Regions from separate parts of the Pantoea sp. SM3640 genome, predicted to be linked through region 2. Evidence: predicted binding sites of a transcription regulator. Region 2 holds the regulator's gene; the other holds the start of a gene.
What was found. Region 2 encodes PhoB, which activates phosphate uptake and scavenging genes when phosphate is short. Its sites were predicted from a motif close to CTGTCATAAAACTGNCNNAT; they were not measured.
Positions count from the first base shown of each region.

Region 1: a site for PhoB is predicted at 3,298-3,317, ahead of ugpB (sn-glycerol-3-phosphate ABC transporter substrate-binding protein UgpB). Genes of this name have one in related genera too.

Region 1 covers NZ_CP064872.1:144,338-151,645, reverse strand. The annotation lists gene IV493_RS00690 (sn-glycerol-3-phosphate import ATP-binding protein UgpC) at 1-125, opposite strand, end outside; gene ugpE (sn-glycerol-3-phosphate ABC transporter permease UgpE) at 127-972, opposite strand; gene ugpA (sn-glycerol-3-phosphate ABC transporter permease UgpA) at 969-1,856, opposite strand; gene ugpB (sn-glycerol-3-phosphate ABC transporter substrate-binding protein UgpB) at 1,910-3,226, opposite strand; gene livF (high-affinity branched-chain amino acid ABC transporter ATP-binding protein LivF) at 3,836-4,549, opposite strand; gene livG (high-affinity branched-chain amino acid ABC transporter ATP-binding protein LivG) at 4,551-5,318, opposite strand; gene IV493_RS00660 (high-affinity branched-chain amino acid ABC transporter permease LivM) at 5,315-6,586, opposite strand; gene livH (high-affinity branched-chain amino acid ABC transporter permease LivH) at 6,583-7,308, opposite strand, start outside.
Region 2 covers NZ_CP064872.1:2,907,689-2,914,996, reverse strand. The annotation lists gene sbcD (exonuclease subunit SbcD) at 1-1,078, opposite strand, end outside; gene phoB (phosphate response regulator transcription factor PhoB) at 1,276-1,965, shown strand; gene phoR (phosphate regulon sensor histidine kinase PhoR) at 1,980-3,293, shown strand; gene IV493_RS13645 (PstS family phosphate ABC transporter substrate-binding protein) at 3,313-4,233, shown strand; gene IV493_RS13640 (cobalamin-independent methionine synthase II family protein) at 4,398-5,504, shown strand; gene brnQ (branched-chain amino acid transporter carrier protein BrnQ) at 5,896-7,215, shown strand; gene proY (proline-specific permease ProY) at 7,286-7,308, shown strand, end outside.

The DNA.
Region 1 (7,308 bases), 1.2 Mb from region 2:
CCGCAGCCAGATGGCCCGACCATCACCATAAACTCGCCGTCATTGATGGTGACGTTCAGCGGCTGAATGATCTGATTTTTGCCATCGTAGGATTTGGTTACTGCCTGAAGGGTTACGCCTGCCATCTTATTTCTCACTCTCAACCAGACCGCGCACAAAGGCACGCTGCATGACTAACACCACCGCCAGCGGTGGGATCAGGGTTAATAACATTGCCGCCATCACTTCGTTCCACTGGGTTGGCGATCCGCTGGAGGAGATCATGCTTTTGATCCCCGCCACCGCGGTGCCGAGGCTGGCGTCATTGATGATCAGCAGCGGCCAGAGATACTGGTTCCAGCCGTAGATAAAGGTGATCACGAACAGCGCCGCCAGATTGGTTTTCGACAGCGGCAGAACAATGTCGATGAAGAAGCGCATCGCACTGGCACCGTCGATGCGCGCCGCTTCCACCAGTTCATCCGGCAGTGACATAAAGAACTGACGAAACAGAAAAGTGGCGGTCGCTGAGGCCATCAGCGGCAGGGTTAAGCCGCTGTAGCTGTCGAGCAGATTAAGGTCGGCAATCACCTGCACCGTGGGGAAGATACGCACCTCAACCGGCAGCATCAGCGTGATGAAGATCAGCCAGAAAAAGAGCGTGCGTAGCGGAAAGCGAAACCAGACCAGGGCAAACGCCGACAGCATCGACACCGTGATTTTGCCGAAGGTAATGCCCAGCGCCATGATCATGCTGTTGAGCAACATCAGGCCAAACGCCGGTCCGCTGCCGTTAACGCCGTGCGTCCAGATGCGCGAGATGTTCTCCCACAGATGCGTGCCCGGTACCAGCGTCATTGGCACCTGATAGACCGCCTCGTTATCCAGCGTCGCCGCCACAAAGGCAACATAGAGCGGAAACAGGATGGTAAGCACGCCCAGCACCAGTACGATGTGGCTGAAGAGATCCAGTCCGCGTCGATTCTCAATCATTGGTATTGCACCTTACGTTCAACAAAGCGGAACTGGAGCACCGTCAGCCCGATGACCAGCAGCATCAGCACCACCGACTGCGCCGCGGATGAGGAGAGATCCAGACCGGTAAATCCTTCGCGATAGATTTTATAGATCAGCGTGGTGGTGGCCTGCACCGGCCCGCCACCGGTTGCGGCATCGATCACCGGGAAGGTATCGAAGAAGGCGTAGATCAGGTTCACCACCAGCAGAAAGAAGCTGACCGGCGTAATCAGCGGCAGAGAAAGGTTGAAGAAGCGACGCACCGGCCCGGCACCGTCGATGGCGGCGGCTTCCACCAGCGATTTGGGGATTGATTGCAGTGCGGCGAAGAAGAACAGGAAGTTGTAGCTCATCTGCTGCCAGATCGACGCCAGCACAATCAGGAACATCGCCTGACCGCTGTTCTGCGCATAGTTCCAGTTGTAGCCGATGTGGTTCAGCAGATAGCTGAACAGGCCCAGACCGGGGTTAAACAGAAACATCCAGAGCACCGCGGCCACCACCGGGGCAACGGCGTAGGGCAGCAGCAGTAGGGTCTGATAGAGGCGGCGCAGTCGCACCACATAATCCACCAGCGCCGCCAGCAGCAGCGAAAACACCATGCCGAAGACCGTGACCATGCTGCTGAATTTGATTGTGGTCCAGAACGAATCCAGATAGTAGGGATCGGCAAACAGGCGTCTGAAGTTCTCCAGCCCAACAAAGCTGCTGGAGATGCCAAAGGGATCGAGACTTTGCAGCGAGTACCACAGCGCTTCACCGGCAGGCCAGAGAAAGAAGATGGCGGTAATCAGCAGTTGCGGCAGCACCAGAAGATAAGGCAACAGGCTGGTGCGAAAGACCGGACGGGATGAAGACATGGCGTACCTGACGTCAGAAAAGAGGGGCCAGCCTGGGCTGGCCAGGGGAGAGATTACTTCATTTGCTGCTGGAAGCGGCGCAGCAGCTCGTTGCCGCGTTTCACTGCGTTATCCAGCGCGCTTTGCGGTGACTGTTTACCGGTCCAGACGCTTTCCAGCTCCTCGTCGATCACGGTACGAATCTGCGGCATGTTGCCCAGACGCATCCCTTTGGTGAACGGCAGTGGCGGCTTGTTCATCATCTGGCGGGTCGCGATATCTGCTCCCGGATTTTTGTCGTAGAAGCCCTGCTGTTTCGTCAGCTCGTAGGCGGCGGTGGTGATCGGCAGATAGCCGGTTTTCTGATGCCATTCCGCGGCGATTTCCGGTTTAGACAGGAACTGCATAAACTCGGCCACGCCTTTATAGGTTGCCGCATCTTTGCCTTTCATCACCCACAGGCTCGCACCACCAATCAGGGCGTTCTGCGGCGCATTCGGTACGGTGTCGTCATACGGCATCATGCCGACGCCGAAGTTGAATTTAGCGTAATGACGGATATCGGCCAGCGAACCGGATGAAGCGGTGGTGATACCGCAGTCGCCGTTGTAGAACTTGGCGGTGGACTCATCTTTGCGGCCAAAGTAGGTGAAGTCACCTTTCTTATTCATCGCTTCCAGCAGGTCGATATGACGAACCTGCACCGGCTTGTTGAACTCCAGCACCGCGTCGAGGCCGTCAAATCCGTTGTTCTCCGTCGCCACCGGCAGAGCATGCCAGGCACTGAAGTTTTCGATCTGGATCCAGCCCTGCCAGCCGCTGGCGTAACCACAGCTCATGCCCGCTTTGCGCAGTGCCGCGGCATCGGTCGCCAGCTCCTGCCAGGTTTTCGGTGGCTGATCCGGGTTCAGACCCGCTTTTTTGAAGGCGTCCTTGTTGTAGTAGAGCACCGGCGTCGAGCTGTTAAACGGCTGAGAGATCAGCTGACCTTTGCTGTCGCTGTAGTAGCCCGCCACCGTGGGTACGAACTGTTTTTCATCAAAGGGGATGCCGGCATCTTTGAAAACCTGATGCACTGGCACAATCGCCTTAGAGGCCATCATGGTCGCCGTACCGACTTCATAGACCTGCAGCACCGCAGGCGCTTTACCGCTGCGCACGGCCGCAATCCCTGCCGCCAGACTCTGCTCGTAGTTACCTTTGTAGGTCGGAACAATTTTGTAATCGGGATGCGTCTCGTTAAAACGCTGTGCCAGCGAATCCACTTCTTTGCCTAACTCGCCTTCCATAGAGTGCCAGAAGGGGATCTCAGTGGCGGCCATGGCATGGCTGCTGAGCGTCAGACCGAGCAGCACGCTCATCAGGCTACGACGAAAGGTAACGACGGACATAGAATTTTCCTGTGCAGGTAAATACGCGTGAAATCACGGATTTCTGGTTCGCGAAGTAACATGACACGAGGAAATGACGGATTAATAACAGGCAGATGACAGCGGGGTGACAGGCGAAAGAGAGGAAGGGCGGAGCAGCACTACTTTGTGGACAAAATCTAGCCAGGTTGCTGTAAGACTGAGCATGCACAGGAAACACGGTCAGATCGGAAAGACGCAAAATCCGTCATCCATGACATGCTCGGCCCGCGCCGTCCATGGCGCGGGACGCTTTCCTCTTCTGACCGTGTTCCCTGCGCGTTGAGTTTATTTGTTGCGGCCAGATTCACCCTGATTTGGTTTTGTCAGCAGTCTGAGCGGCTACACATCATTACTACGTCGAATTTATTACCATAAGCTGCAACGGCCTCGGGCAATAGCAGCGCTTGTCCGTGCTTTTGCGCAAATGTAAAGGCCATCGACACTACCACTCAAACCAACACTAAAGGCCGTCGGCGTCGCAGGCAGTTCGGCACCGGCCAGCGCACAGCATCCGGAGCGTACTGGAGTACGTGAGGAATGCGAGCACTGCCCGGTGTCGAAATGGCAAGTAAGCCAGGCCTCTAAACGTTAAGCGCCGAGGTACGCGCTGCGGACGGCTTCGTTGGAGAGAAGAGCTGCACCGCTATCTTCGAGCACGACATGCCCGTTCTCCAGCACATAGCCCCGATCCGCCAGCTTCAGCGCCTGATTCGCATTCTGCTCCACCAAGAAAATCGTCATCCCTTCACTGCGCAACTGCTCAATGGTGTCGAAGATCTGCTGAATAATGATCGGTGCCAGTCCCAGCGACGGCTCATCCAGCAGCAGCAGGCGCGGCTGGCTCATCAGCGCACGGCCAATCGCCAGCATCTGCTGTTCGCCGCCTGACATCGTTCCGGCGCGCTGGATTTTACGCTCCTCCAGCCGCGGGAAGAGTTCATACACGCGCTTAATCCGCGTCAGATACTCCGGGCGGCTGGCAAAAAAGCCGCCCATCGCCAGGTTCTCTTCCACCGTCATGCGCGAAAACACCCGCCGTCCCTCTGGCACGATGGCGATTGCTTCACGCATAATGCGCGCCGTTTGCCAGTCGGTAATCGCTTTGCCATCAAAGGTGATAGTGCCCTGGGTCGCGCGCGGTTCGCCGCACAGCGTGCCCAGCAGCGTGGTTTTTCCGGCTCCGTTAGCGCCAATCAGGGTGACAATTTCGCCCTGATTGATATAGAGGCTGACGTTGTGCAGCGCCTGAATTTTGCCGTAGTGAGCGCTGACGTTCTCAATGGTTAACATCGCATTTGCCATCTCAGGCCTCTCCTAAATAGGCACGAATGACATCCGGATTATTACGAATCTCCTCCGGCGTTCCATTAGCCAGCGGCGTTCCCTGATTAACCACGTAAATACGGTCAGAAATACCCATCACCAGCTTCATATCATGTTCAATCAGCAGCACCGACACCTTGTGTTCGCCACGCAGTTCCGCAATCAGCGCGTCCAGCTCATGGGTCTCTTTCGGGTTAAGACCCGCTGCCGGTTCATCCAGCATCAGGATCTCCGGGCGCGTCACCATGCAGCGCGCAATCTCCAGCCGACGCTGCTGACCATAGGCCAGATTACCCGCCTGACGGTTTGCCAGATCCAGCAGACCCACCCGCTCCAGCCAGGTCGCCGCACGATCCAGCGCCTCGCTCTCACTGCGGCGAAACGCCGGGGTTTTCAGCAGGCCGGAAAATACGCCGCTTTTCAAATGCTGATGCTGCGCGACCAGCAGGTTCTCAATCACCGTCATCTCACGGAACAGGCGCACATGCTGGAAAGTGCGCACGATGCCCATCCGCGCAATCTTCTGGCCCGGCAGCCCTTCCAGATGCTGCTCACGCAATTTGATCGTGCCGCCGGTGGGCTTGTAAAAGCCGGTCAGGCAGTTGAACACGGTGGTTTTACCGGCACCGTTGGGGCCAATCAGTGAAACGATCTCCTGCGGACGCAGCTCCAGTGCCACATTGTTCACGGCTAACAGACCGCCGAAGCGCATCATCAGGCCTTCAACGGCTAATAAAGGCTGAATCATGCCTGTTCTCCTTTTTTAGCGGCTCTGAGCTTCAGATGCGGACGCTTCATCGGTAATAATCCCTGCGGACGCCAGATCATCATCAACACCATCAGGCCACCCAGCACCAGCATGCTGTACTCATTAAGATCGCGCATCAGCTCGCGTGATACCACCAGCAGAATGGCGGCCAGAATCACCGCAAACTGCGAGCCCATCCCACCCAGTACCACAATCGCCAGCACAAAGGCGGACTCGACAAAGGTAAAGGACTCCGGACTGACAAAGCCCTGACGCGCCGCGAACAGACTACCGGCAAAGCCCGCAAATGCGGCACTGATGGTAAAGGCGGTCAGCTTGATGCGGGTCGGACTCAGGCCCAGCGAACGGCAGGCAATCTCATCCTCGCGCAGCGCTTCCCAGGCGCGGCCCAGCGGCATCCGCAGCAACCGGTTGATCACGAACAGCGTCAGTACCACCAGCAGCAGCGCCACCAGGTAGAGAAAGATGATGCGGTCGCTGGGATCGTATTTCAGCCCAAAGAAGTTGTGGAAAGTATCCCAGCCGCCTTCACGCGGCGTACGGCCAAACTCCAGACCAAACAGCGTCGGTTTCGGGATCTGGCTGATGCCATTTGGCCCGCCGGTCAGGGCGGTATTGTTCAGCAGCAGAATACGTACGATCTCACCGAAGCCCAGCGTCACAATCGCCAGATAGTCGCCGCGCAGTCGCAGTACCGGGAAGCCCAGCAGCAGGCCAAACAGCGCCGCAACCATGCCAGAGAGCGGCAGGCACTGCCAGAAGCCAAGACCGTAATAGTGGTTCAGCAGCGCAAAAGTATAAGCGCCGATGGCGTAGAAGCCGCCATAACCCAGTACCAGCAGGCCAGAGAGGCCGACGACGACGTTTAAGCCCAGACCCAGCATCACGTAGATCAGCGTCATGGTAGCGATATCGACGGTGCCGCGTGACACCAGGAATGGCCAGGCAACCGCGGCGATAATCAGCACCGCCATCACCAGCTTCTGCTTCGGCGTCGAGCCATCCAGACCAGGCAACACCAGCGCCGGACCAGAGATTTTCTTCAGGCCGCTTTGCCAGATCGGACGCAGCAGCTGGAACAGAAACACCACCGCACAGCCTGCGGCGATCCAGTTCCAGCGCACGCTACCGGCGTTCTGCACCACCAGATTCGTGCCGTCCAGATTCAGGCGCAGTCCCATAAAGAAGGTGGCGAGCACCAGCAGCATCAGGGAGGAGATCAGGGCGTTGATAAAAGAGGTCTTCATACTTTTTCGACCTCCGGACGACCCAGAATCCCGGTCGGCATCACCAGCAGCACCACAATCAGCAGGGCAAACGAAACCACATCTTTATATTCCGTGCTGAGATACGCAGAAGTCAGCGCTTCAGCAATCCCCAGCACCAGGCCGCCAATCATGGCACCCGGAATACTGCCAATCCCACCCAGCACAGCAGCGGTGAAGGCTTTCATGCCCGCCATAAAGCCGATGAAGGGATTAATCGAACCGTAGAACTGGCCCAGTAATACGCCCGCCACTGCCGCCATCGCGGCACCGATCACAAAGGTCAGCGAGATCACGCGGTCGGTGTTAATCCCCAGCAGGCTGGCCATTTTCAGGTCTTCTGCGCAGGCGCGACAGGCGCGGCCCATGCGGGAGTAACGGATAAAGGTGGTCAGCGCCAGCATCGCCAGGAAGGTCACCACCCAGATCACAATCTGCATGGTAGAGATGGTCGCGGCAAAACCGTTGCTCTCGCCTACCGTCCACTGTCCGGTGATCAGGCTCGGCAGCGCCAGGTCGCGTGACCCCTGGGTCAGGCTGACGTAGTTTTGCAGGAATATCGACATCCCGATGGCGGAGATCAGCGCAATCAGGCGCTTGGATGAACGCACAGGCCGGTAGGCGACGCGCTCAATGCTCCAGCCGTAAGCGCTGGAGATAATGACTGCCATCACAAAGCCAGCTGCAATCATCAGCCAGGTGGT
Region 2 (7,308 bases):
GCTCACTCAGCGTTTCGTTGTCGAGCCGCGCCAGGCTCTGCTGCCGCTGTTCACGGCTGCGGCGCAGCAGCAAGACTTCGACCGGCAGCGTAGCGGTCAGGGTTTCGACCTGACGTTGCAGATCACTGAGGTACTCCTGAGTGGTGACTTCGATATCGAGCCAGGTCGGTTTTTCCTGCTCTGCCGAACTGAAGGCATTTAGCTGTTCCGCTATCTGCGCCAGCGACCCTTTCAGCACCTGCATCGGCTGCGCCTGTGGCACCATCAGCGGCGTGACTGACTGCAGGCCGCTGGCCGCCAGCTCCAGCAGGAAGACGCTTTTTTCAGTCCCCAGCTCATCAAAGCTCAGCGGAATCGGCGAGCCGCTGTAGCGGATATGCTCGCTGCCCGCCACGCGCTGGGCGCGATGAATATGGCCGAGCGCAATATAATCAGCAGCGGGAAACGCGCTGGCGGGAAACGCATCCAGCGTGCCGATATAGATGTCACGCACTGAATCGCTCTGGCTGACGCCAACGGTGGTGAGATGCCCGGTAGCAATGACGGGCAGCGCATAGCCCAGCGCCTGGGCGGCGGCAAAACGCTGCTGATAGTGGTGGGCAATCGCCTCCAGCAGCGAGGTCTGCTTGTCGCGTCCCGACTGACCCGCCCGGCTGCGCAGGATATCGCGCGGGCGCAGATAGGGAATGGCGCACAGCAGCGCGCCCGGCTCGCCCTGGCGGGTGTTGAGCAGCAGCACATCATCCTGCGCCTGCGGGGTGGCGATCACCCGCGTGTTGAGGCAGGCCAGCAATTCGCGTGACTCATTCAGCGTTGCCACGGAATCGTGGTTACCCGCCAGCACAATCAGCTGACAGCCCGCAGGCTGCAGTGCCACCACGAAGCGGTTAAACATCTCGCGGGCGTAGCTGGGCGGCGTACCGGTATCAAACAGGTCGCCTGCAATAATCAGCGCATCCACCTGATGCTGTTCAATCTGGATCAACAGCCAGTCGAGAAACGCCTGATGTTCCGCCGCCCGACTTTTGTTGTAGAAGAACTGCCCCAGATGCCAGTCCGCAGTATGAATGATGCGCATGATGAGTCCCTGCCGTTGTGATTCGCCGGGCGATTATACTGGCTCTGCGGCCAAAGCAAAAAAATGTCGCTGCGCTGTCATAAATGATTACCAGTGAGGTTACAGGCAGGTTATGTTTTTCATAAAAGTGTCACAAATCTGACGCATAATGGCGCCGCGAATCTCAGTGACAGCCGTCATAATCAGCAGGAGTAATAATGGCTAAGCGCATTTTGGTTGTGGAGGATGAAGCCCCCATCCGTGAAATGTTGTGTTTTGTTCTGGAGCAGAACGACTATCAGCCAATCGAGGCGGAAGATTATGACAGCGCCGTTGGCAAGCTGATTGAACCCTGGCCCGATCTGATTTTGCTGGACTGGATGTTACCCGGTGGCAGCGGGATTCAGTTTATCAAGCATCTGAAGCGCGAGGCGATGACCCGCGATATCCCGGTGATGATGCTGACCGCGCGCGGCGAAGAGGAAGATCGGGTACGTGGCCTGGAAGTGGGCGCCGATGATTACATTACCAAGCCGTTTTCACCTAAAGAGCTGATGGCGCGGATCAAAGCGGTAATGCGCCGCATTTCGCCGATGGCAGTGGAAGAGGTGATTGAGATGCAGGGGCTGAGTCTGGATCCCTCCTCACATCGCGTGATGTCCGAAACCACGCCGCTGGAGATGGGCCCCACCGAATATAAGTTGCTGCACTTCTTTATGACGCACCCGGAGCGTGTCTACAGCCGCGAACAGCTGCTGAACCACGTCTGGGGCACCAATGTGTATGTGGAGGATCGCACTGTCGATGTTCACATTCGCCGTTTACGTAAAGCGCTGGAAGTCTCCGGCCACGATCGCATGGTACAAACCGTCCGTGGAACAGGGTATCGTTTCTCTGCCCGCTACTAAACGGAGCCTTTACCGTGCTGGAACGCCTCTCCTGGAAGAGATTACTGACAGAACTGCTGCTGGCCTGTCTGCCTGCGGCGCTGCTGGGTCTGCTGTTTGGCGGCCTGCCCTGGTGGCTGCTGCTGAGCGTGGTCATGGTGTTGTTGTGGCATTTCCACAATCTGATGCGGCTGTCGCACTGGCTGTGGCTCGACCGCACCATGACGCCACCGACCGGGCGTGCCAGCTGGGAACCGCTGTTTTATGGGCTTTACCAGATGCAGCTGCGCAACCGGCGGCGGCGGCGTGAACTCGGTAATCTGATTAAGCGTTTTCGCAGCGGGGCCGAATCGCTGCCGGATGCGGTGATCCTGACCACGGAAGAGGGCACTATTTTCTGGTGTAACGGCCTGGCGCAGCAGCATCTGGGCCTGCGCTGGCCGGAAGATAATGGCCAGAATATCCTCAATCTGCTGCGTTACCCGGAGTTCTCCCGCTATCTGCGCCAGCGCGATTTTGACAAGCCGCTGACGCTGGTGCTGAACAACAAACTTCACATGGAATTCCGCGTCATGCCCTATAGCGAAGGGCAGTGGCTTCTGGTGGCGCGTGATGTGACGCAGATGCATCAGCTGGAAGGGGCGCGCCGCAACTTCTTTGCCAACGTCAGCCATGAGTTACGCACGCCGCTCACCGTGCTGCAGGGCTATCTGGAGATGATGAATGACTCGGTGATGAGCGAGCCGTCGCGCAGCAAAGCGCTGCACACCATGTCGGAGCAGACGCGCCGCATGGACAGTCTGGTGAAACAGCTGCTGACGCTGTCGCGCATCGAAGCCGCGCCCGCGATCGATCTCAAAGAGAAGGTCGATGTGCCGGTGATGCTGAAGCTGCTGCAGCATGAGGCGGCGACGCTGAGTGGCGGTCGTCACGATATTCATTTCCATACCGATCCCCATCTGAAAGTGTTCGGCAACGACGAACAGCTGCGCAGTGCTATTTCCAATCTGGTGTACAACGCGGTGAATCACACGCCGGAGGGCACGCGGATTGATATCAGCTGGCTGCGTGGCAAGCAGGGCGCGACCTTCCGGGTGTGCGACAACGGGCCGGGTATTGCGTCAGAACATATTCCGCGTCTGACCGAGCGGTTCTACCGGGTTGATAAGGCGCGTTCGCGCGCCACCGGCGGCAGCGGGCTGGGACTGGCGATTGTGAAACATGCGCTGAGCCACCACAACGCGCGGCTCGATATCACCAGCGTGCCACATAAAGAGACTTGTTTTACCTTTACGCTGCCCGCGAGGTTGATTGTGAACAGCGTGATGCAGGAGAATGCCGTTCATTAATCGCTGCCGGATCTCTCTGATGCGCCTCCTTCTTTTATTAATCGTCTCTCTGCTGCCGGGTCTGGCGCTGGCCCAGCCCGGCACGCTCTCCGGCAATCTCAGCAGCGTCGGATCCGACACGCTCGGCTATCTGATGACCCTGTGGGGCGAAGATTTCAGCCGCCAGGCACCGGGCGTCAATGTGCAGGTTCAGGCCTCCGGTTCGTCTACCGCGCCGACCGCGCTGGCGGCGGGTGCCGCACAGCTCGGGCCGATGAGTCGCCCCATGCAGGCTGATGAACGTCAGGCCTTTGAGGCGCGCTACGGCTATCCACCGCTGGCGGTGCCGGTGGCAATGGATGCGCTGGTGGTGGTGGTCAATCAGCGCAATCCGCTGCAGCAGATTGAACCGCGCCAGCTCGACGCGATTTTCTCCATTACCCGCCTGTGTGGCGCGCACAGTGTGCCGCTGCGCTGGGGCGATCTTGGTTTAACCGGCGACCAGTGGCGCGAACGGCCGATTCAGCGTTATGGGCGCAACTCCGCCTCCGGCACCTGGGGGTTCTTCAAACAGCAGGTGCTGTGTAAAGGCGATTTCCGCAGTGACGTAGCGGAGTTTCCCGGCTCGGCGGCGGTGGTGCAGGCGGTGGCCGGTAATTCGCGCAGCATCGGCTATGCCAGTTTCGGCTTTCACCTCAGCGGCGTAAAAATGCTGGCGGTGATGAATGACCAGGGCCAGGCGATTGCTCCGGATGCCGATGCGATCCGCAGCGGCCGCTATCCCTGGGCGCGTCCGCTCTATCTCTATGTCAACAAAGCGCCCGGCAAACCGCTGCCGCCGCTGGTAGCCGCGTTTCTGCAGCAGGTGCTTTCCGTGCAGGGACAGCGGCGCGTCAGCGAAGCGGGCTACCTGCCGCTCTCTGACAGCCAGATGGCGCAGGCGCGCGCAGCGCTGCAATAATCTTCCAGCATGAATTTTTTTCATCATCGCTGAATTTTCTTCAGTTGCAGACTGAGGTTACTCGTGTCACTCTGCATTCAGACATATAGCCATCCAGATGGCTATTTATATCAGAATGTAATTATTTCCTGCCGTAATCATTTGCAGGAAGGACAGGAGTGATCATGCAAAGAGAAACCGCCCCGTTCCGCGCCGACACCGTTGGCAGCTTCCTGCGTCCCGCTGCAATTAAGCAGGCGCGTGAACAGTTTTCAGCCGGAGAGATTGATGCCGCCGCCCTGCGTCAGGTTGAAGATGCGGCAATCCGCGATGTGGTCGCGAAACAGCGTGAAAATGGCCTGAAAGTGGTGACAGACGGCGAGTTCCGTCGCGGCTGGTGGCACTTCGACTTCTTCTATGGTCTTGACGGCGTTGAGAGCTATGAAGCGGAGCAGGGCATCCAGTTTAATGGCGTGCAGACTAAAGCGCATGGCGTGAAAGTGGTGAGCAAACTCGGTTTCCCGGCGGATCACCCGATGCTCGACCATTTCCGCTTCCTGCAGAGTATTGCCGGTGATGCGGTGCCGAAGATGACTATTCCCAGCCCCAGCGTGCTGCACTTCCGCGGTGGCCGCAAAGTGATTGATTCGGAAGTCTATCCGGATCTGGCGGAATACTTCGACGATCTGGCGCAGACGTACAAACAGGCGATCAAGGCGTTTTACGACGCGGGCTGCCGCTATCTTCAGCTGGATGACACCGTCTGGGCGTACCTCTGTTCTGAAGATCAGAAGCGAGATATCCGCGCTCGTGGCGACGATCCGGACCAGCTGGCACAGACGTATGCTCAGGTGCTGAATAAAGCGCTGGAAGATAAACCTGCCGATCTGACCGTGGGTCTGCATGTCTGCCGCGGGAATTTCCGCTCAACCTGGATCTCTGAAGGCGGCTATGGGCCCGTGGCAGAAATCCTGTTCGGCAGCGTCAACGTGGATGCATTCTTCCTGGAGTATGACAACGCCCGTTCCGGCGGCTTTGAGCCACTGCGTTACGTTAAGCCGGGCCATCAGCAGGTCGTTCTGGGGCTGATCACCACCAAAGTGGGTGAGCTGGAAGATCCGGCGCAGGTGAAAGCCAGGCTGGAAGAGGCGACGCAGTATATCAGCCTGGACCAGATCTGCCTCAGCCCGCAGTGCGGCTTTGCCTCTACCGAAGAGGGCAACAGCCTGAGCGAAGCCGAGCAATGGCAGAAGATTCGTTTAGTGGTCGATATTGCTAATCAGGTCTGGTAATGCTGTAACGTTGTGCAGACAGGCGCGTAAAACGCGCCTTTTGTGTATCTTCTGGCCCGTTTATGCGGGGTTTTCTCACGCTCTGTCTGTTATTTAAGCACATCATCTTGTGTGCCTGCGGCAAAAATTAACGCTATCCACTGCCTTTTGAAAAAATGGCGGCATAACCTTCTGGTTTTCCGATCCCGTATTGCCTTTCACCGCTATAAACGTTTTACTTAGCGCCGTTGTCGATCCATCCCTCTGTGAACAGAATAAAAGCAGCTTAAATCACCTGCGCTTTACCCTGCGACGAGCATAATGCGCTGACATTGTCAGCCAGATCGCGGTTTGCACGCAGCGAGGGGACAACACTAACCCAACTTCCACCGCAACATCAGTGACAGGCCGTATGACACATCGTTTAACTTCGAAGGACATTCTCGCGCTGGGCTTTATGACATTTGCCCTGTTTGTTGGCGCGGGCAACATCATTTTCCCGCCCATGGTCGGTATTCAGTCTGGCGAACACGTCTGGACAGCCGCCATCGGCTTTCTGATTACCGCTGTTGGTCTGCCCGTGATGACCGTGATCGCCCTGGCCCGCGTCGGCGGCGGCGTGGATGCGCTCAGCACCCCGATTGGCAAGGTCGCTGGCATCGTGCTGGCCACCGTGTGCTATCTGGCTGTCGGGCCGCTGTTTGCTACGCCGCGCACGGCAACCGTCTCGTTTGAGATGGGCATTGCACCGCTGACCGGCGATGGCGCGCTGCCGCTGTTCATCTATAGCCTGATCTACTTCGCGCTGGTGATTGGCGTGTCGCTCTATCCGGGCAAACTGCTCGACACGGTAGGGCACTTCCTGGCGCCACTAAAAATTATCGCGCTGACCGTGCTGGGCGTGGCTGCACTGGTGTGGCCCGCAGGCGGCACCATTCCGGCGACCGCGGACTATCAGCGTGCGGCGTTCTCCAGCGGTTTCGTTAATGGCTATCTGACCATGGATACGCTGGGCGCGCTGGTGTTCGGCATCGTGATCGTTAACGCCGCCCGTTCACGTGGTGTTGATAATGCCGCGCTGCTGACCCGTTATACCGTGCTGGCAGGACTGATTGCCGGTCTGGGCCTGACGCTGGTCTACCTCTGCCTGTTTAAACTGGGCGCAGGCAGCGGGGCGCTGGTGGATCAAAATGCTAACGGCGCAGCGATTCTGCACGCGTATGTTCAGCATACCTTTGGCAGCATGGGCAGCTTCTTCCTGGCCGCGCTGATCTTCGTCGCCTGTATGGTGACCGCCGTCGGCCTGACCTGTGCCTGTGCGGAATTTTTTGCGCAATACCTGCCGTTGTCGTATAAAACGCTGGTGTTTATTCTGGGTCTGTTCTCGATGGTGGTGTCGAATCTCGGCCTGAGCCACCTGATTCAGATCTCCATCCCGGTACTGACGGCGATCTATCCGCCCTGTATCGTGCTGGTGGTGCTGAGTTTCACCCTTAACTGGTGGAATAAGAGCAGCCGGATTATCGCGCCAGCGATGCTGGTCAGCCTGCTGTTTGGCATTGTTGATGCGATTAAAACCACCGGGTTTAAAGATTTGCTGCCGGCATTCAGTCAGCACCTGCCGCTGGCTGACCAGGGTCTTGCCTGGTTGCCACCGTCACTGGTAATGCTGCTGATTGCCGCTGTTGTGGATCGGGTGAAAGGACCGGAACAGGTGACGGTTCACTCGTAACAGAGCGCACTGATTCTTCTTTAACCACGGGCTTGCCCGTGGTTTTTTCATTTCACAGGTACAGGTTGTTATGCAAGAAACCAACAAGCTCAA